Regions from separate parts of the Streptomyces sp. NPDC020898 genome, predicted to be linked through region 3. Evidence: riboswitches for the same ligand, from Rfam matches in the RefSeq annotation. Region 3 holds a riboswitch; each other region holds the start of a gene.
What was found. Region 3 has a riboswitch for cyclic di-AMP ahead of ACH4TV_RS25125 (transglycosylase SLT domain-containing protein). Riboswitches for the same ligand answer to the same signal wherever they lie in the genome.
Positions count from the first base shown of each region.

Region 1: another riboswitch for cyclic di-AMP. It lies ahead of ACH4TV_RS26115 (NlpC/P60 family protein); the one in region 3 lies ahead of ACH4TV_RS25125 (transglycosylase SLT domain-containing protein).
Region 2: another riboswitch for cyclic di-AMP. It lies ahead of ACH4TV_RS20195 (peptidoglycan DD-metalloendopeptidase family protein); the one in region 3 lies ahead of ACH4TV_RS25125 (transglycosylase SLT domain-containing protein).

Region 1 covers NZ_JBIRRV010000008.1:272,297-279,242, forward strand. Annotated here, with positions in the region: gene ACH4TV_RS26105 (NlpC/P60 family protein) at 1-713, opposite strand, end outside; gene ACH4TV_RS26110 (hypothetical protein) at 1,140-1,493, shown strand; gene ACH4TV_RS26115 (NlpC/P60 family protein) at 1,512-2,723, opposite strand; cyclic di-AMP (ydaO/yuaA leader) riboswitch at 2,732-2,906, opposite strand; gene pcrA (DNA helicase PcrA) at 3,174-5,711, shown strand; gene ACH4TV_RS26125 (M23 family metallopeptidase) at 5,803-6,946, opposite strand, start outside.
Region 2 covers NZ_JBIRRV010000006.1:45,648-52,593, reverse strand. Annotated here, with positions in the region: gene ACH4TV_RS20205 (SGNH/GDSL hydrolase family protein) at 1-317, opposite strand, end outside; gene ACH4TV_RS20200 (DUF6250 domain-containing protein) at 440-1,159, opposite strand; gene ACH4TV_RS20195 (peptidoglycan DD-metalloendopeptidase family protein) at 1,303-2,259, opposite strand; cyclic di-AMP (ydaO/yuaA leader) riboswitch at 2,264-2,441, opposite strand; gene ACH4TV_RS20190 (alpha-galactosidase) at 2,726-4,813, opposite strand; gene ACH4TV_RS20185 (tyrosine-protein phosphatase) at 4,983-5,780, shown strand; gene ACH4TV_RS20180 (DUF6126 family protein) at 5,809-5,931, opposite strand; gene ACH4TV_RS20175 (helix-turn-helix domain-containing protein) at 5,928-6,563, opposite strand; gene ACH4TV_RS20170 (aspartate aminotransferase family protein) at 6,647-6,946, opposite strand, start outside.
Region 3 covers NZ_JBIRRV010000008.1:56,766-63,711, forward strand. Annotated here, with positions in the region: gene ACH4TV_RS25110 (ATP-grasp domain-containing protein) at 1-1,044, shown strand, start outside; gene ACH4TV_RS25115 (FAD-dependent oxidoreductase) at 1,135-2,394, shown strand; gene ACH4TV_RS25120 (HAD family hydrolase) at 2,618-3,436, shown strand; gene ACH4TV_RS25125 (transglycosylase SLT domain-containing protein) at 3,527-4,045, opposite strand; cyclic di-AMP (ydaO/yuaA leader) riboswitch at 4,050-4,215, opposite strand; gene ACH4TV_RS25130 (polyprenyl synthetase family protein) at 4,835-5,845, shown strand; gene ACH4TV_RS25135 (outer membrane lipoprotein carrier protein LolA) at 6,217-6,946, shown strand, end outside.

The sequences.
Region 1 (6,946 bases), 220 kb from region 3:
TCAGCGACTCCGGCTGCCCCGAGCCCGTCCCGCGCACCCCCCGACGACCGGGAGGCATGCCCGCCGCCCCAGCTTCCGTCGTCCGCCGCGAGCCGGGCGCGTTCCTCCGAGCTGAGGCGGGACAGCAGTTGGCGGGCCTCGCCCAGTTTTCCGGTGACCGTCTTCTTGTGGCGGTTCAGCTCGGCCTGGCGGGACTTGAGGGAGGTCAGTTCGACGTGGGCCGCCCCGCGCAGCTGCTCGATCTCCCGCAGTTGCTTGCGTACGTGGGCCACGTCCGACGACTGTCTGCTGCCCGCCCGTTCGGCGAACGCGGCCCCGTCCAGGTAGCGGTCGGGGTCGTCGGAGAGGGCGAGTTGCAGCGCGGGGTCGAGACCGCCGGAGCGGTACTGCGCCGCGGCCATCGAACCCAGCGCCTCCCGGGCCGAGTTGAGCCCCTCCTCCTTGCGCGCCGCCTCGTCGCGCAGGTTCTCCAGCCTCCGTTCCGCCCGCTCGGCCCTCTCCTTCGAGCCGTTGTACTTCTCGGTGGCGACCTCCGCCTCCTCGTACAGCTTGTTCACCTTGGCCTCGACCTGCGCCGCGGTCAGCTGTGGATCGGCGTATCCGATGCCGTCGAAGCCGGTCGCCGTCGCCGCGCCCGCGAGGGCGATCGTCGCGGCGGTGCGGGCCGTACTGCCGTTGAGCGAGCGCTGTCGGGGCTTGCGGTGCGCTGCCACCGGGGCGTCACGTCCTTTCGTACGACCGCCGGGAAGCGGACCCCAGGAGGGCGGTCGCGCGTCCGGCGGCGGCTCGCACAGGGGGAGCGGTCCGCCGCCGGACTTTCTCGGCGGTGGTGTCCGACTGCCGCCCCTGGCCCGGGCGGCGGTGGGGAGCCGGGCACCTGGTGGAGGACGCTAAACCTGAGTGTGTCGTGGGGGTAACGCCATGTGCGGAACTGGCGTGAGCCGATCGCCGGGTGACCGTATGCGACCGTGATCGCGGTCCGCCGCCGCCGACTTCACGCAGTCGACTGACCGATGCGGCGCTTCCGGGACACGCGACGGTGACACAGTGCTATGGGGTGCATATATGCGAGATCCCGGAGCACCCCATGCCCGGCCCGGTGTCAGGTCGTGCGGGCGCCTCTGATTAGGCTCCGGGCCATGGACGTACTCATCCATCTCTTCGTCGGCCTGCACATCATCGGCATCGCCTCGCTCCTGGGCGGGTTTCTCACCCAGCTGAAGGCGATGGGGCAGGGCACGGCCCGCTTCGTGCCGGCGATGCTGCACGGCGCGTTCACCATGCTGGTCACCGGTGTCGCCCTGGTGGGCCTCAATCAGGCCGACGACCAGCCGGTCGACAACGTCAAGATCGGCGTGAAGCTGGCCCTGCTGATCGTGATCCTCGGCCTCGTCTATGTGCAGCGCGACGAGGAGACCGTGGACAAGCGTCTGTTCGGTCTGGTGGGCCTGTTCACCACAGCGAACATCTTCATTGCCGTGCTCTGGACCTGACCCGACCTGACCGAACCCTCAGGCGGGGCGCACCACGCTGTGGATCGCCGACTCGCCGTCGTAGAAGATCGATTCCTCACGGACGTACGTGCCCGGCTTCGGCGCGTGGATCATCATGCCGTTGCCGATGTAGAGGCCGACGTGGCTGATGTCGTCGTAGAAGAAGACCAGGTCACCGGGTTGGATGTCGGAGAGTGAGACCGTCGTGCCCGCGTTCACCTGGTCGTAGGTGGTGCGCGGGAGGTCGACTCCGGCAGCCTTCCAGACGGCCTGGGTGAGGCCCGAGCAGTCGTACGAGTCCGGGCCGGTCGCGCCCCAGACGTACGGCTTGCCGATCTGTGCGCGTGCGAAGGTGAGGGCCTTGTCGGCCTTGGCGGCGTACGAGGAGTCGGTGACCGTCGGCGTCGACGTGTCCGGGGTGCTGCCGCCCGTCGGCTGCTGGGCCGCCGCGGCTGCCGCCGCTGCGGCCTCCTGCTGGCGTTGCTGCTCCGCCGCCTGCTGCTGGCGGACGAGCTCCTGCGCCTGACGGCGGGCCTCCGTCTGCTTCTCCCGCTCGATCGCCGCGAGGCGCAGCTTCTCCTCGGCGGTGAGGCGGGAGAGCAGCTGACGGGCCTGGGCGAGCTTCGTCTGGACGGCGGTCTTGGTCGTCTGGAGGTCGTCCTGGGCCTCCGTGAGCGATTCGAGGCTCGCGGTGGCTTCCTGGCGCATCCGCGTCGTCTCGGCCTGCTGGGTGACGTAGTCGTCGACCGAGCCCTTCTGGCGGGCGGTCAGGCGGTCCATCAGCTGGTTCTGGTCGAAGTAGTCCTGCGGGTCGTCCGCGAGCAGGAACGTCGCCGTGTCGGGGGCGGCGGACCCGGTGCGGTACTGGGCCGCGGCGAACGAACCCAGCTCCTCACGCGCGTCGTTGAGCTTCTGCGTGCGCTGGGCCACGTCGTCCATCAGGGTGTCGACGCGCTTGCGCTGCTTGGACGTCTTCTCCTTGGCGCCGTTGTACTTGTCGGTGGCCGACTCCGCCTGGCGGTAGAGGTCGCCGATCTTCGCCTCGACCTCCTCCATGCTCGGCTGGTCGTCGGCCGAGGGTGCCGGGGGTGTCGTGGGCTCCGTGGGCGCGGCGGTGGCGGTCTGGGACAGCAGGGCCACGGAGGTCAGTGCCGCCGTGGCGAGGGCGGGGGTCCGTATGCCTGCTACGCGCGTTCCTGCAGGACGCGACTTGCGGTGCGACGACGCCAAGGGAGGCGACTCCTTCCATGTTCCGCCTACCGGGTTAGCTGTCGGGTTCGGGCGGGTGATTCGGAAGGGTTGCCCTACGGTCCTTGCCCTGGACGGCAGTCGGACCGATTCACCCCAGGTTTTCGGTGGGTCCCCGGCTCCTGCCGCACAGGGCGGCACGATCGGACTCGGCGGAGGCCGCGCGGCCCGGCGACGTTCGCCGGTGGGGTTCGAGCGGCCTTAGGGCACGCTAACCAACTGGTGTGGCTCCTGTGAAGGTTGATGACCGCTATGTCCGATACGTTTTTGTGACCTTAGGTTTAAACGTGGATTCGTGAAACCGATCCGGAATGATTTCTGGCGAATTGTTCGGATCTGTGAGTGTGCACGGGTAGCTCCGGTAGATCCTCGCCCTCCATGTTTCCGGGGGCGGGGCGGGTTGTCAGTGGGGGCGCCTAGACTCGGAGAGCGATGAGCAGCCTCTTTGATGACAGCTTCCTGGCGGACCTCCGGGGCCCTCGCGCCCATGAGGAGGAGCCCCCGCCGCCGCCCGAGGACGAGCACGTGCCGGAGCCCGTTCCGGACGATCTGTTCGGCGGGAAGTTCGACGCGCCGCCGGACCGGGACGCGTACTACCGCGACGGTGCCCCGCGCCCCGCGGTGGACCCGGCCGCGCTCCTGGACGGGCTGAACGAGAACCAGCGCGCGGCCGTCGTGCACGCCCACACCCCCTTGCTCATCGTGGCGGGCGCCGGCTCCGGCAAGACGCGTGTGCTCACGCACCGCATCGCGTATCTGCTCGGCGAGCGGGGCGTCCACCCCGGCCAGATCCTCGCGATCACCTTCACCAACAAGGCCGCCGGTGAGATGAAGGAGCGCGTCGAGCACCTCGTCGGCCCGCGCGCGAACGCGATGTGGGTGATGACGTTCCACAGTGCGTGCGTGCGCATCCTGCGGCGCGAGAGCAAGCGGCTCGGCTTCACGTCGTCCTTCTCGATCTACGACGCGGCCGACAGCAAGCGACTGATGGCGCTCGTCTGCCGCGACCTGGACCTGGACCCGAAGCGCTTCCCGCCCAAGTCCTTCAGCGCCAAGATCTCCAACCTGAAGAACGAGCTGATCGACGAGGAGGACTTCGCCGCCCAGGCGAGCGACGGTTTCGAGAAGACCCTCGCCCAGGCCTACGCGATGTACCAGTCGCGGCTGCGTGAGGCCAACGCGCTCGACTTCGACGACTTGATCATGACGACGGTCAACCTGCTGCGCGCCTTCCCGGACGTCGCCGAGCACTACCGCCGCCGCTTCCGCCACGTCCTCGTCGACGAGTACCAGGACACCAACCACGCCCAGTACGCGCTCGTACGGGAGCTCGTGGGCACCGCCGAGCACCCGGTGGACGTACCGCCCGCCGAGCACGACCTGGGCCCCGCCGAACTGTGTGTCGTGGGTGACGCCGACCAGTCGATCTACGCCTTCCGGGGTGCGACGATCCGCAACATCCTCCAGTTCGAGGAGGACTACGCGGACGCGACGACGATCCTGCTCGAACAGAACTACCGTTCCACGCAGACGATTCTGAGCGCGGCCAACGCGGTCATCGAGCGCAACGAGTCCCGCCGCCCCAAGAACCTGTGGACCAACGCGGGCGCGGGCGCGCGCATCACCGGCTATGTCGCCGACACGGAGCACGACGAGGCGCAGTTCGTCGCCGAGGAGATAGACCGACTGACGGACGCGGGCGACGCGAAGGCCGGCGATGTCGCCGTCTTCTACCGGACGAACGCCCAGTCCCGTGTCTTCGAGGAGATCTTCATCCGCGTCGGCCTGCCCTACAAGGTCGTCGGCGGCGTCCGCTTCTACGAGCGCAAGGAGGTCCGGGACGTCCTGGCCTACCTGCGCGTCCTCGCCAACCCGGAGGACTCGGTGCCGCTGCGCCGCATCCTCAACGTGCCCAAGCGCGGCATCGGCGACCGCGCGGAGGCGATGATCGACGCGCTCTCCCAGCGCGAGAAGATCAGCTTCGCGCAGGCGCTGAAGCGCGTGGACGAGGCGTACGGCATGGCGTCGCGGTCGACCAACGCGGTCAAGCGGTTCAACGCGCTGATGGAGGACCTGAGGACGATCGTGGAGTCGGGCGCGGGCCCGGCGACCGTCCTGGAAGCGGTACTCGAACGCACGGGCTACCTCGCCGAGTTGCAGGCGTCGACCGACCCGCAGGACGAGACCCGGATCGAGAACCTCCAGGAACTCGCCGCCGTGGCCCTGGAGTTCGAGCAGGAGTCCGGAGCGGCTGCCGAGACGGCCGAGGGGTCCCCGCAGCCCGCGGAGGGCGAAGCCCCGGCCCCGGTCGGCCTCCCCGCCTTCCTGGAGAGGGTCGCCCTGGTCGCCGACTCCGACCAGATCCCCGACGAGGACGACGACGGCTCCGGCGTCATCACCCTGATGACCCTCCACACCGCCAAGGGCCTTGAGTTCCCCGTGGTGTTCCTCACCGGCATGGAGGACGGCGTCTTCCCGCACATGCGCGCCCTCGGCCAGGTGAAGGAGCTGGAGGAGGAACGGCGGCTCGCGTACGTCGGCATCACGCGCGCGCGTGAACGGCTGTATCTGACGCGGTCGGCGCTGCGCAGCGCGTGGGGGCAGCCCTCGTACAACCCGCCCTCGCGTTTCCTGGAGGAGATCCCGGCGGCGCATCTGGAGTGGAAGCGCACGGGGGCGATGGCTCCGGCGACGTCCTCCGGCCCGGTCTCCGGGGTGGCGTCCTCGCTGTCGTCCTCGCGCTCGCGTTCCGCGGCCTCGGGTGCGTCCGGCTTCGCCACGCGGCGGGGCGGCGTCGAGAAGCCGGTCGTCGCACTGGCGGTGGGGGACCGGGTCACGCACGACCAGTTCGGTCTGGGGACCGTGGTGGGAGTGAAGGGCACGGGCTCGAACGCGGAGGCGACGGTCGACTTCGGCGAGGAGAAGCCGAAGCGGTTGCTGTTGCGGTACGCGCCTGTGGAGAAGCTTTAGCGCTCCGCTGGGTGCGCAGGTTATTCGCCTGCGGGCCGGTGGGGGGCTTGTCGCGCAGTTCCCCGCGCCCCTAAGGGGGCGCGGCTGCCGGTTACGTCGGGTCCAGGTCGTGGCTGCGGAGCCACGGGAGGGGGTCGATCGCGGAGCCGCCGGCGGGGCGTACTTCGAAGTGCAGGTGCGGGCCGGTCGAGTTGCCGGAGTTGCCGGAGTACGCGATGGGGTCGCCGGCCTTCACCGTCGTACCGGACGGGACCTGGTAGCTGGAGAGGTGGCAGTACCACGTCTCCGTGCCGTCCTTGTCGGTCACGATCATCATGTTGCCGTACGCGCTGTTCCACTGCGTCCGGACGGTGCCGTCGGTCGCGGCCATCACCGTCGTGCCGTACGAGACCGGGAAGTCTATTCCGGTGTGCACGGACATCCAGTTGATGCCGGACTGGCCGAAGTAGGCGCTGAGGCCGTGCTGTTCGACCGGGAGGGCGTACTTCGGGCGCAGCCGCTCCTTGCGGGCCGCTTCCGCCGCCGCTGCCTTCCTCTCGGCGACCTGCTGGGCCTTGAGGTCGATACGTTCCTGCGTACGGCTGGCCCGGTCGGCGAAATCGTCGGCGCCCGCGGAGAGACTCGCCAGCTGGCTGTCCAGCTTGTTGTTCGCGGTGGACGGCTTCACGGCGACGCCGTCCGACGCCGAAGCCGTCGTGTTCTGCTCGTCGTCACCGCTCATCCCGCCCACGGAGGCGGCGGCGATGCCCGCGACCCCCATCACACAGGCGGACGGAACGGCGATCGTCAGCAGAGCGGAACGTTTGGCCGGGGTGCGTCGCCGGGACCGGCCCGCGTTGCGCGCCGCCGCACGGGACGCCGCGCGCCCTCCGCCGGGTACCGCGCCCGGGACGGCCTCTTCCTGGCCGTCGAGCAGGGGGGCCTCGGCGGCCGGGTCGCCGGTGTCGTCCGGGTCGGACTCGTCGTCGGCGAGAGTGTGCTGCCCGTAATCCGCCACATCCGGGGCCTGCTGGTCGTATGCGTGCTCGTGGTCGTACTCGGCGGCCGGCGTCGGGGTGCTCTCCGGGGCGCTGTCCGAGTTCCACTGCGTGGCGTCGTACACGCCGGTGTCGGAGGCCTGCGTGCCCCACTGCCACTGCTGGGTCAGGTCGGCCTGGGAGGGCTGCTCCGGCTGGAGCCAGGTGTTGGCATCCCACTGGCCGCTGGCGTCGGCGCCCGGAGGCGGCGTCTGCGCG
Region 2 (6,946 bases), on a different contig from region 3:
AGGTCGATCACCGCCCGCTCGAAGCGCTCGGCGACCTCGTCGGGGTCGCTGCCGGGCCGGATGATGTCGTTGCCGCCCGCGCAGAAGGAGATCAGGTCCGGCGCCTGCTCCTTCGCGCGCGGAAGCTGCTCGGCCACGATCTGGTCGAGCAGCCTCCCGCGTACAGCGAGGTTGGTGTAGTCGAAGTCGCCTTCGGAGCGCCGGTCCGCGAGCAGTACCGCGAACCGGTCGGCCCAGCCGACGAACGCCCCGTCGGGGCCGGGGTCGCCGACGCCTTCGGTGAAACTGTCCCCCACCGCCACGTACGACCCGATCACTGCTCTGCCGTCATTCTTCGAATCGTCTGCCACATCGGCCCATCATTCCCCTTCCGATGTGAGCTACGCGACCGTAGGAAAGGGTTGACTCGCGGTGAGATAAGCCACTCGTCAAGTATTGGTCAACCCGGAATACCGGGCGCGCACAGCTCATGGACCCTGAAGTCGCTGATCCGGAAGTGGCTCCACGTCGTACGGAAGGCGAAGTGCCCACTCGTGTACGGGTCCGGGTCGGTGTAGTCGAACACGAGCCGCCCGTTGTTCCACCAGCGGACCGTCGAACCGGCCGAGACGATCCGCACCCGATGCGGCGCGTTCGGGACGAGCAGCGGCTCCGTGTAGTCGTAGATCAAGGGGCGTACGCCGGCCTCACCGACGTAACGGCGCAGCCTGGTCGTCGTGTTGGTGTTGGCTCCGTAGCCGACGTAGTACGTCTTGAGGTAGTCGTACTCCGCGAGGGCACCGCCCCGCGGGGTGGCGAAGAGGTCGTCAGGGGAGCGGACGTCGACCGCGTTCCAGAAGTTGTTCAGGTCGGAGACCCGGTCGTTCACCCCGCCCGCCGAGATCGGCGTGGCCGTGTACTCGATGACGTACGGGCCTTGGAAACCGCGCTTGAACCAGACGGTCGCGCCGCTGGGTACGTCGATCTCCAGGGCGCCCCGGGCCGCCGTGACGCTGCCGCCGTCCTGGAGTTCCACGGCCCACTGGCCGAGACCGTGCCGGAAGTCGTCGCGGGCTATCAGGCGTCCGCGCGTGGCGGCACTGGCACTCGCGGCCGGGACGAGTGCGGTGAGCGCCGCGCCCGCGGCCAGGACTCCGAAAGCTCTGCGGGTGGTCGTCACGAGGCGGCTCCTTGAGGGGAAAGCGCTTACACGGTGCGGGAGTTCACTATCGCACCCGCACCCACACAGGCACCGACCGCACCGAAGGCCGGACCCGGGGATCGGGTCCGGCCTTCGGCGGGAGTTCTCGCGGAGGGTGGGCGTCAGCCGACGGCCACGCCCTGCGAGCGGAGGTACGCGACCGGGTCCACGTCGGAGCCGTAGTCCGGGGTGGTGCGGATCTCGAAGTGCAGGTGCGGTCCGGTCACGTTGCCGGTGGCACCGGAGAGGCCGACCTGCTGGCCCTCGGTCACGGTCTGGCCGGCCGAGACGGAGAGCTGGGAGAGGTGCGCGTACTGGGCGTAGTAGCCGTCGGCGAGCTTGATGACGACCTGGTTGCCGTACGCCCCGCCCCAGCCGGCGGAGACGACCGTGCCGGCGCCGACAGCCTTGAGGGAGGTGCCGGTCGGGACGACGAAGTCGACGCCCGTGTGGTAGCCGCTGGACCACATGCTGCCCGCCACGCGGTAGGCGGTACCGACGGCGGCATCGGCCACGGGGAGGGTGTAGCCGCTGGAGCTGCCGGTGTCGGCGGCCTCGGTCTGCGCCGAGGTCTCGGCGGCCGGCTTCGACTCCTCCGTCTGCGTGGACTTCGAGGAGGACCCCGAAGAAGACGACGAAGACGAGGAAGAGGGAGACGAAGACGGCGAGGTCGACGCGGCCTTCTTGCCGATGGTCAGCTTCAGACCGGGGTGGATCAGAGCCGGGTCGGCGCCGATCGCCGTGCGGTTGTCCGAGTAGAGCTTCTGCCAGCCACCGCTGACGCTCTGCTCCTGGGCGATCTTCGAGAGGTAGTCGCCGGCCTGGACCGCGTACGTCTTCACGCTCGCCTTCTTGGCGGCGGCCTTTTCCGACTTCGCGGAAACGGACTCGACCGTTACGGACGTGACCGCTCCCGAAAGGGACTGAACGGACTGGGTGCCGGCCTCCGCCGTGGCCGCGTGGGCGCCGGTGGCTCCCAGCAGCGGCAGGGCGAGAGCCGCTCCGCCGGTTCCGGCGACGGCTATCGAGCGAGTGAATCGCTGGGACTTCGGGCGGCGGTGCTTACCCTTCGCGGGCATGACGAATTCCTCTCCGTCGCCTGCGAGGTGAGCTGTCGGGTGCGGACTGGAGATGTCCGGCCACGCCTGAACGTGACTTAACCCCAAGCCTGTTCCAGAGACCGGAACAGGCGTTCTACCTGTGGGTCCCCCGCTCCTGCCGTGGTCGGGTGCTCGATGCGGGATCCGGGCGGCGGCAGGATTGGGCGTCCGTCCGGATTGGTGGCGAACGTAAGCGACCAAGACGCACGGAAACAAGCCTGAGGTTCCCTGTGTAAGGGTTTCCTGTGATCCTCCCCAGAATTACCGGTCACTGTCCGTCAATCCCGGATCTTTCCGCCCCTCGAACTCCCTTAAAACACGCCGAAATTACGTGAACATGACGGCGACAGACGGTCACGGATATGACGCTGCTCACTCGACCTATTCACAGCAACCTTTATTCCCAAGCGAGTTGGAATGAAGGCCCCATTAGCGGACAGAAGCATCAAAGGCGACGCAGTCGGAAAACTGCCGCATCAAGGTCGCCCTTCAGTCCGGTCCGCAGCCCACGGTGCAACAACACGGCACCCCGGTGGACTTCACCTGTTTCGCGGCATTCGTACGTACCTGTCGGGTCGAGTCCGCGCAGCCGCACCGCCGGAACCGGCTCCCCGTGGTGCTGCGCCTGGAGCCAGGCGAGGACGACCGTCTCGTCCCCGAGCACGTACTGCACCGCGCTCAGGCCACCGGCCGGCCGGCGCAGCCGGTAGAGGTCCCCGCGCTGCACCACGGGCCGGATCTCCTTGTACAGGCCCACCCACTCCCCGGCCTCGGCGAGCTCCTCCTCCGTCCACTTCGCGAGGTCGCCGCCGACGCCGAGCACCCCGGCCATCGCACTCACGAACCGGAAACGCAGCGAGCTGACCCGGCCGTTGAGCTGGGTGTTCGGGCTGTCCGTGACCCAGGCGGCCATCACCCGCGCCGGGTGGATCTGACTGAACCCCTCCTGGATGGCGAGCCGGTCCAGCGGGTCGGTGTTGTCGGAGGTCCACACCTGGTCCGTACGGGCGAGGACACCGAGGTCGATCCGGCCGCCGCCGCCCGAGCAGGACTCGAAGGCGACGTTCGGATGCGCCGCCCGCAACCGGTCCAGCAGGGCGTACAGCCCGTGTACGTGGTCGACCCACAGGCGCTGCGGGTAGTCCTCGCCGGGCCAGCCCGCGTCGGTGAAGCAGCGGTTGAAGTCCCACTTCACGTAGTCGACCGGGGCGCTGGAGAGAAGCGCGTCGAGCTGCTCCCAGAGGTACTGCCGGACATCCTCACGCGCGAGGTTCAGTACGAGTTGATTGCGGAACTCCGTCCGCTTTCGTCCCGGTTGGAACTGTACCCAGTCGGGGTGCGCGCGGTAGAGGTCGCTGTCCGGGTTGACCATCTCGGGCTCGACCCAGATGCCGAACCGCATCCCCAGGGCGTGCACATACTCGGCGAGCGTCCCCAGGCCCGCCGGGAAGCGGTCCGGGTTGGGCGTCCAGTCGCCGAGGCCGGCCCGGTCGCTGGTGCGGGCCCCGAACCAGCCGTCGTCCACGACGAACAGCTCGACGCCCATCGCGGCGGCCCGCCGGGCCAGCGTGCCCTGCTGCTCCTCGGAGATGTCGAACTCCGTGGCCTCCCAGGAGTTGTAGAGCACGGGCCGGTCCCGGTCCGCGTCCGGAATGACGAACGCGCGCTGGTACGCGTGCCACGCGCGGCTCGCCCCGCCGTGACCGGAGTCGGTCCACAGCCCCGCGAAGACGGGCGTGCTGAAGGACTCGCCCGCCGCCAGCCGCAGCAGACCCGAGTCGTCGTATCCGGCACCGCCGGTGATCTGCACGCGGGCGTCGGGCAGCTGGGCGACGGCGATCCGCCACGACCCCGACCAGCCAAGCGCGCACGCGTACACCTCGCCGTGCTCCTCGGTCGCGTCGGTGTCGAGCGCCACCCAGGGCAGATGCTGGTGCCCGGTGTGACCGCGCCGGCTGCCGATGACCTTCTCACCGTAGGTGAGGTCAGAGCGCACCAGCCGGGACTCGGCCGCCCAGCGCCCGTGCAACTGGGAGAGGCGCCAGCCCTCGCGCTCGGGGAGCGTCCAGGTGGCGGAGTCCGCGCGGAGCAGCTCCAGCGGGCCGCCGGTCCCGTCGGGCACGTCGTGGGTGAGGGTCGCCCAGCGCTCCACCACGTCATGGCGCATCCGGTAGTGGAGCGTGATCGCCAGCCCCGCGTCACGGAACCGCAGCCGCAGTTCGCCGCCCTCCGCCTCCTCGTACGCCTCGAACCGCCATTCGGTGCCCCGGCGCTCGTCGGTCCGCACGGACAGCGCGGGCCGTACGAAGCGGGGGCCGCCCTCGACCGGGTACTCCTCGTGGCCGTCGAGCGGGGACTCGAAGGGCCAGTAGTCCGGCAGCGGACGGACCGCGAGCGCCTCCGCGTCGGCGAGGGCGATCCGCGGGCCCCAGTGCAGGTGCAGCAGCTCGTCGTCCTCGGTCAGATGGACGGCGTAACTGCTCGTGGGTCCCGAGAGAAGCCACGTACGACCGGTTCCGGCGATTTCCAGCATCATGTCCCCACAGATCCGAACAGGCACGCTCACGTCTCAACATCATCAAGGGCCACAGGCCCGACGGCAACGCCTGTGGAAAACTCCTTGGCCTATCCAGGCATGTCGTATCGTCGAAGCGCGCCCGTCGACGAGCAGCGTCCGCGGGGCGGTGTGGGAGGGAGCCCTCGTGACGCAGCAGGTCCCGTCGACCGAGCCCGAGCTGGGCGGCGTACGAAACTTCCGTGATGTGGGCGGCCTGCCGACCGTTGACGGGCGGCGCGTGGCGCCCGGACGGCTGTTCCGCAGCGGTCATCTCGCCCACGCGACCGACGAGGACGCGGCGTTTCTCGGCTCACTCGGACTGCACACGATCTTCGACTTCCGCAACGCGGCGGACATCAAGCTGGAGGGGCCGGACGTCGAGCTGCCGGGGGTGCGCAACCTGAACATCCCGCTGTCCGACCCGGCGCACGGCGCGGAGTTCTGGAAGATGGTCCGCGACGGCGATCTCGACGAACTGCGCAGCCTCCTGTCCGACGGCAAGGGCGAGCAGCGGATGATCAACTCCTACCGCGAGATCGTCCGGGACCGCACGGCCGAGCACTCACTGATGATCCAAGCGCTCGCCGAGGACAGCGTCCCGGCTCTGATGCACTGCGCGGCCGGCAAGGACCGCGCGGGCCTGTCCATCGCGGTGACACTTCTCGCGGTAGGGGTGGAGCGCGACGCCATCGTCGCCGACTACATGGAGTCGAACGCGCAGCACCGCCGCTACAAGGTGCGCCGCAACGGCTCAGCGGCCCGGGCCTACAGTCCTGAGGTCCTGGAACTGCTCAACCCGCTCTTCGGTACCCGCCCCGAGTATCTGACGGCGGCCATGGAAACGGTCGAGGAGACCTGGGGCAGCGTCGACGGCTATCTGGCACAAGGGCTGGGTGTCACCCCGGAGGTACGGGAGCGGCTGCGCGAGCGGTTCCTCGACTGAGCCGGCCGGCTCGCCACCACTTCCGCCACTACTTCTTCGCCCCCACCTCGAACAGCAGGTAGATGAAGGCGGCGAAGACGTGCCCGACCGCGATGTAGATGATCAGCCGGACCCACAGGGCCCGGGGGAACTTCTCTTCCATGTCCCTCATGGCGTCACTCCAGTGGTGGGGCCCGTGGTCGGGCCGAGGCAGAGGGCAGCGGTGGGGCTCTGCAGCAGGGTGTGGACGAAGAGCAGGTCGGTCCCGCTACGGACGTCGGCGGCGAGCCGGTGCGGGGTCAGCGAGTCGAAGTGCGCGCTGTCCCCCGGTGCGAGGACGTGGGCGGTGTCCCCGAGGCGCAGCCGCAGCCGTCCTTCGAGGACGTACAGCCACTCCTCGCCGGGGTGGACGCGCACGATGTCGCCCTGCGCCCCGTACGGCACATGGACGCGAAGGGCCTGCATTCCGCGCCCCGACGCCCCGGCCTGCCAGTACGACCAGCCGCCGGCAGGCGTCGGCTCCATGTCGGCGGCGCGCACGACCGCGTCCCGGTCGGCGACGGTCTCACCGAGCAGTTCGGAAACTGTCGTACCGTAAATTCGAGCGAGTCCGAGCAGCATCGGCAGTGAAGGCTGGCGCTGCCCGGTCTCCAGGCGCGAGAGATGAGCGGGCGACAGCCCGGCGGCCCGCGCGGCGGCCTCCAGGGTCAGGGAGGCGCGGCGGCGCAGCGCGCGGAGCTGCGGTGCGACGGCGGGCAGGTCCTCGACCGGCCCGGACGCCGGCCCAGGTTCGGGAAGGCTCATGCCCTCCATTCAGCCGCAGCCTTGCCTCCGGGGCAAATTCCTTGCCTCAGAGGCAAAAGCCGCGGGTCTCACCGGCCCCGCCCCTACCTGTTGGCGACCGCCTGCTTGACCAGCGTCTTCCCGAAGTCCCACATCAGCCCGTTCCCACCGTGCGCGTCGTCCATCACCGCGGTGAAGGCGTCGACGAACCGGTCCACCTCCCGCTCCCCCACGACCAGCGGCGGAATCAGCTTGATCACTTCCAGGTGGTCGCCGGAGACCTGAGTCAGGATCCGGTGGCGCTGCAACAGCGGTACGACCACCATCTGGGCGAACAGCCCCTTGCGCGCCGCCTGGAGCATCGCCCAACGGCTGCGCAGCTTCAGCGACTTGGGCTTCCCGAA
Region 3 (6,946 bases):
CCTGCGCGGCTCGTCGATGGGTTGCTGCGGATCGGACGGCGGATCGGGCGTCCCGCTCTCCTCGTTCCTACTGACGAGGAGGCGGCCGTGCTGATCGCCGAGTGGCAGGAGGAACTCGGGGACGCGTTTCTCTTCCCGCGCGTGGAGGCGGGCCTGCCGCGTCGGCTCGCCAGCAAGCAGGGGTTGCACGAGTTGTGCGTGGAGCACGGCATACCGACTCCGGCCGCCGCCTTTCCGCGGTCGTACGACGACATCGAGCGGTTCGCGCAGACGGCCCGGTTCCCGCTGGTGGCCAAGAACCGGGAGGCGTTCGTGCGGCGCGCGCGGCCCGCAGTCCACGGCACCACGCGCATTGCGAGTCGGGGGGCGCTGCTGGCTCTGGCCCGCGACTGGGGTGAGCGGCCCGGCGTGATCCTTCAGGAGTACCTGCCGCGGGAGGAGGCCGAGGACTGGATCGTGCACGCCTACTTCGACGCCGACTCGGCTCCGCGCGCGCTGTTCACGGGGGTGAAGGTCCGCTCCTGGCCGCCGCACGCGGGAATGACGGCAAATGCGTACGTCGTCGACAATCCGGAACTCGCGGACCTCGCCGCACGTTTCATCAAACAGATCGGCTTCGCCGGAATCATCGACCTCGACCTGCGCTTCGACCGGCGCGACGGACAGTACAAGCTCCTCGACTTCAATCCACGGATGGGCGCCCAGTTCCGGCTCTTCGAAAGCGAGTCGGGGGTGGACGTCGTCCGGGCCATGCATCTCGATCTGACCGGGCGCACCGTTCCCAAGGGGGAACAGCGCGCCGGGTACCGGTACGTCGTGGAGAACATCGACCTGCCCGCCCTCCTCGCCTACCGGCGCAGCGGCTATACGACGCCGCACGCGCCGGCCCGGGCGAGCGGAACGGAACTGGCCTGGCTCGCGGGTGACGACCCGCTGCCGTTCTTCACGATGCTCGCCCGCTTCGTGCGGCCAGGCGCGAAGCACCTGTATCAACTGTGGCGGACCAGCCGTCGTGACGGCGGCGGCGGCGGCGGCGGACGGTAGCGGCAGCATCCGTACGCGTACAGAAACGACGTAGTGGTTGGCGAAAACGAAGTAGTAGTCGGCGAAGTGGCGTCCTGGGGAGGGGACTTCGTGAATCATCCGGTAGCAGTCATTGGCGCGGGGCCGTTCGGCCTGTCCACCGCCGCGCATCTGCGGGCGCGCGGCATTCCGGTGCGGGTGTTCGGTGAACCCATGGTGAGCTGGCGGGACCACATGCCCGCCGGGATGCTGCTCAAGTCGACGCCGGCGGCCTCCACCATCGACGCCCCGCAGCGCGGCCACACCCTCGCCGACTACTGCGACGCGGTGGGCAGGTCGCGGCTGGTCACGGACGAGGACATCATCCCGGTGGAGACCTTCGTCGCGTACGGCGAGTGGTTCCAGCAGCGGCTCGTGCCCGAGTTGGAACGGGTGCGGGTGGTGTCCGTGGACCGGCACAAGGACGCGGTCGACGGCACCGGTAACAGCCGCGGTAACGGCCGCGGCGGCTTCGAACTCAAGCTGGACTCGGGCGAGTTGTTCACCGCGCGGGCGGTCGTGGTGGCGACGGGGCTGTCGGGGCTCGCGCATCTGCCCCCGGAGCTGGCCGGCGCCGCGCCGGACGGGCCCTCGCCCACGGGCCCGCTGTCCCACAGTTCCCAGCAGCATGACCTGAGCCGGTTCGCCGGCAAGGAGCTGATCGTCGTCGGTGCGGGCCAGTCCGCGCTGGAGACGGCGGCGCTGGCGGCGGAGGCCGGGGCGCAGGTGCGGGTGGTGTCGCGGGGGCGCGGTCGGGTCGGCTTCGGTTCGCCCCCGTGGCAGCAGCCCAGGCTGCGGCCCGAGTCGCCGTTCGGCAACGCCTGGTCGCTCTGGGCCCTCAGCTACTACCCGCACCCCTACCGCTACCTTCCGGCCCAGGCTCGCCACTACCTGGTCCGCAGGGTCCTCGGACCGCTCGGGGCGTGGTGGCTGCGCGACCGGTTCGAGGGGAAGGTGCAGGTGAGCGAGGTCGCGGGGATCGTCCGGGCGGAGGCGACGGGGCTTGCCGAGGCGATAGGCAGGCGGCCGGTGCTGACCGTCCAGGATCTCGGCGGCCGTACACGGGAGTTGGCGGCCGACCATGTCATAGCCGCGACCGGGTACCGGGTCGCCATCGCCGCGATGGACTTCCTCGGGCACGAGCTGCGCACGGAGTTGGCGGTGAGCCGGGGGACACCGAGGCTCGGTGCCGGGTATGTGTCGTCGGTGCCCGGGCTGTACTTCACGGGGTTGCCGGCGGCTGCCTCGTACGGGCCGGTGATGCGGTTCGTGTGCGGTACGGAGTTCGCGTCACCGCGGCTGGTGGGACATCTGGCGGCGGCGCACGGGTAGGGCAGGGCACGGGAGTTGAGCGTATGCGTGGGCGTGTCCGCTCGGTGCGTCTCTCGCTCGATCTTGTGAACCAGCGGCTCGCCCAACGCCGTTGCTGTGGTGCCTGGGTGGTGGTGATGCCGGGGGAGTCGCCGTACGCGCGAGGGCCGTTGCTGTCGGGATGCCGAACGTCGTCCGGTTCGGACGGAGACCGATGAGCCGAACGATCCGTATTCTCTGGATCATGGCCGCTCCCACCGCATATGCACTTATCGCCACGGACCTGGACGGAACGCTCCTGCGTGCCGACGACACGCTCTCCGACCGGTCGCGGGCCGCGCTGGCGCGCGCCACGGCCGCCGGTGCCCGGCATCTGGTGGTGACGGGCCGGCCGGCGCCGAGAGTCAGGCCTCTGCTGGACGACCTCGGTGCCGGGGGGCTCGCGGTGTGCGGGCAGGGCGCGCAGTTGTACGACGCCGGCGCGGACCGTCTGCTCTGGTCAGTGACCCTGGACCGGGAGCTGGCGGAGACCGCGCTCGGCAAGATCGAGGCCGAGGTCGGGCAGGTGTACGCCGCCGTCGACCAGGACGGTGTCGACGGGCTGACGCTCATCGAACCCGGGTACCTGATGCCGCACCCGACGCTGCCCGCCGTACGCGTGCCACACCGGGACGACCTGTGGGCCGCGCCCATCAGCAAGGTGCTGCTGCGCCACCCGTCCCTGTCCGACGACGAGTTGGCGTCGGCGGCGCGCGGAGCGGTCGGTTCCCTCGCGACCGTCACCATGTCGGGGCCGGGCACCGTCGAACTCCAGCCATGCGGCATCACCAAGGCGACGGGGCTCGCGCTCGCCGCCGAGTACCTCGGGCTGACCTCGTCCGCCACCATCGCCTTCGGCGACATGCCCAACGACATCCCGATGTTCGACTGGGCGGCCCACGGCGTCGCGATGGCCAACGCCCACCCCGAGCTCAAGGCCGTGGCGGACGAGGTCACCCTCTCGAACGAGGACGACGGGATCGCGGTGGTGCTGGAGCGGTTGTTCCGGGACGGGCGGGGCTAGTACCTCTCCGGCTGGTACCTACCAGGGTCAGTACCTACCAGGGTCAGTACCGCCCCGGGCCGGTGTCTCCGGGGCTGGTACCTACGCGGGCTAGTAAGCCCCGTACACGTTGTCGATCGATCCGTAGCGTGCCGCCGCGTAGTTGCAGGCCGCGGTGATGTTCGCGATCGGGTCGTAGGGGTCGTACGCGGTGCCGGCGACGTGGTACGCCGCGAAGGTCGGGTCGATGACCTGGAGGAGGCCCTTGGACGGGGTGCCGGCCGCTGCGTTGGAGTCCCAGTTGTTGATGGCGTACGGGTTGCCCGACGACTCGCGGATGATGTTGCGGTAGATGCCGTCGTACGTTCCGGGGATTCCGTTCTGCGCCATGATGTCGAGCGATTCGCGGATCCAGCCGTCGAGGTTGTTCGCGTAGTACGTCGTCGTCGAGGACGTCGAGGAAGACAGTGACGTCGAGGATGTGTACGACGGTGCGGCCGATGCGGTTGTCGCGGTGAGGAAGGGGAGGGCCAGGGCTGCGGCGCTCGTTCCGGTGATGGCGAGTGTGCGCGTACGTGTGATCGGGCGGCGGGGGGTTCTCGCGCGGCGGTGCTGACCTCGTGCGGGCATGGTGCGTTCCTCTCCGGCGCCTGCGAGGTGAGCTGTCGGGTTCGGGCGGGAGATGCCCGGTCGTGCGCGTTGTCGGCGCACGGCTTCACCCCTAGCCGCTCCGGCGTCGCATCCGGACCGGCGGCTTACCTGGGTCCCCCGCTCCTGCCTGCGTGAGTCACGTGTGGGTGGGTGGGATGTGTGCTCTACGGGCGGTGGCAGGATTCGGCGGTCCGCCCGGCGTGGCGCGAACGTATGCGAGAGCACACGGGTGGAACAAGGGGCGGATTTGCATGACTTGCCCATTTAGGGCGCTCTCATGGGACAAAGCGGGCGCGCCTGGGGGGTGAGTGGAGGGCAACTTGTCTTTTGCGAACGGGGAGTTTGTGGAGAGGGGCGCTCGGGGGTGATTGCTGGAGTGACTTGAATCACGGAGTGGGGGTAGGGGTGGAGGTGTGGGTGGGGGTAGTGGTGCGGTTGGGATGTTGAGGTGCGTTTGAGTTATTTACCGCTTTTGTTTCGATAGTGGGCATGTGGGTGTGAGTGTGTGTCGGCTGCTGGTGTGGTCGTGGGCATGGGTGTCCGCCGACTGGGGAGTGCGCGCTCATGGGCGGGGCAAGCGGTGCCTATAAATGTCCATGCTTATGTGCTGATCAAAAACATTCCGGTCGTGATCCGATACCGCCTGGCCTGGACGGGCGGGCGCTCGTGGTGATCGAAACGTGACCGGATACGCTGACTTGAGTGATGGCAGCGACCTTCGACAAACCGTGTGACCGCCAGTAGACACCAGCAGACAGGAGATCCCTCGTGACCGTCGTCGGGCCGTTCGGGCTGAGCGTGCGGGACCAGGCTCTCGAAGCCGATGTCCAGGCCGGATTGACGGCTGTCGAGGAAGGCCTGCTCGAAGCCACCAAGAGCGAGGTCCCCTTCATCACGGAGGCCGCGCAGCATCTCGTGCGGGCGGGCGGGAAGCGGTTCCGGCCGTTGCTCGTGATGCTCGCGGCGCAGTTCGGGGACCGGCACGCGCCGGGGATCGTGCCGTCCGCCGTGGTGGTCGAGCTGACCCATCTGGCGACGCTCTACCACGACGACGTCATGGACGAGGCCGAGGTGCGGCGCGGGGTGCCCAGCGCCAACACACGCTGGGGGAATTCCGTCGCGGTGCTGACCGGGGACTTTCTGTTCGCGCGCGCCTCGCACATTCTCGCCGACCTCGGGCCGGAGGCGGTCCGGGTGCAGGCGGAGGCGTTCGAGCGGCTGGTGACCGGGCAGATCCTGGAGACGGCGGGGCCGTCGGACGGGCGGGATCCGGTCGAGCACTATCTGGATGTGCTGGGCGGGAAGACCGGGTCGCTGGTGGCTGTGGCCTGCCGGTTCGGGGCGATGATGTCCGGGGCCGACGACAGTGTCGTGGATGTGCTCACTCAGTACGGGGAGCGGCTCGGCGTCGCTTTCCAGCTCGCGGACGATGTGCTGGACATCGCGTCCGACTCCCACGAGTCGGGCAAGACGCCGGGGACGGATCTGCGGGAAGGCATTCCCACGATGCCCGTGCTGCGGTTGCGGGAGCGGGTGGCTCGGCTGGGGCTGGCCGAGGATGTCGCGTTGTGCGAGTTGCTGGATTCTGACCTGAGTGACGACGCTCGGCATGCGGAGGCGTTGGCTCGGCTGCGGGAGCATCCGGCGTTGGAGCAGGCTCGGCGGGACACGGTGCGGTATGCGCAGGAGGCGCGGGCTGCGTTGGTGCCGTTGGCTGAGTGTGATGCGAAGGCTGCGTTGGCGGAGTTGTGCGATGCGGTGGTGCATCGGGCCGGGTAGGTTCGCCCCCGCCGCCCTTACCCGTCCCATCCCTTCCTGGGGGCTGCGCCCCCAGACCCCCCTTTCGCGCTGAACGCGCTCGTCCTCAAACTCCCCCAGAGGGGGGACCCCCAACGGGCTGGATGGTGCCGGCCGCGGCGCTCAAGGGGTACCGCTGTCGCACCACGTGACCCCTACGGGTCAGGGGAGGGTTTTCCTCCTCGTGTCATCCCGTGGCAGTACGCGGAGTTGAGCCCACGGTCTGACGATTCCTCATCGGGGATTTGGTCAGATGGTTAACACCACTCCTCACCGGTTCGGGTGAGAATGGCGGCTCAGGGTGGACAGGTGTGGGACTGACAGCCGCCGCCGACGACGGAGGTAAGGCACACATGGCACCGTACGAAGAGGCCCAGGTCGGGAACCAGAACGAAGCTGAGGACGTGCCGTCCCGGCGCCGCAAGGTCGCGCGGTACGCCGCGCCGGCCGTGGTGATCGGTCTGACGGTGGCGACGATCGGGCTGGTACCGGCGTTCGCCGGCTCCGGTGACCCCGATCTCCCGAAGATCAGCGCGCAGGAACTCATCGAGAAGATCGCCGCGTCGGACGTACAGCAGTTGTCCGGCACGGTGAAGATCAGTACGGATCTGGGGCTGCCCGACCTGGGCGGTCTCGAGAGCAGTCTTCTGTCGGGCGGGAGCCTCGGCGGCGGTTCCGACGACTCGGGGTCGGCCGCCGATCCGAGCGCCAAGCTCCTCGAACTGGCCTCCGGCACGCACACGGTCCGTGTCGCCGTCGACGGCCCCGACAAGCAGAAGCTGTCGCTGCTGGAGAAAGCAGCCGAGTACAGCGTGATCCACAACGGCGACGAGGTGTGGGCGTACGACAGCGCCTCGAACGAGGCGTACCACGCGACCGACCCCGAATTCGAGAGCGGCGACGGCAGCAAGGGCGAGAAGGGCAAGGACCAGGCCCTGCCTGACGACGTGCCCTCCACGCCCAAGGAGTTCGCCGACGAGGCCCTGAAAGCGGTCGACGACACGACCTCCGTGACCGTCGACGGCACCGCCCAGGTCGCCGGCCGGGACGCGTACAAGCTGGTCATCAAGCCGAAGGCGTCCG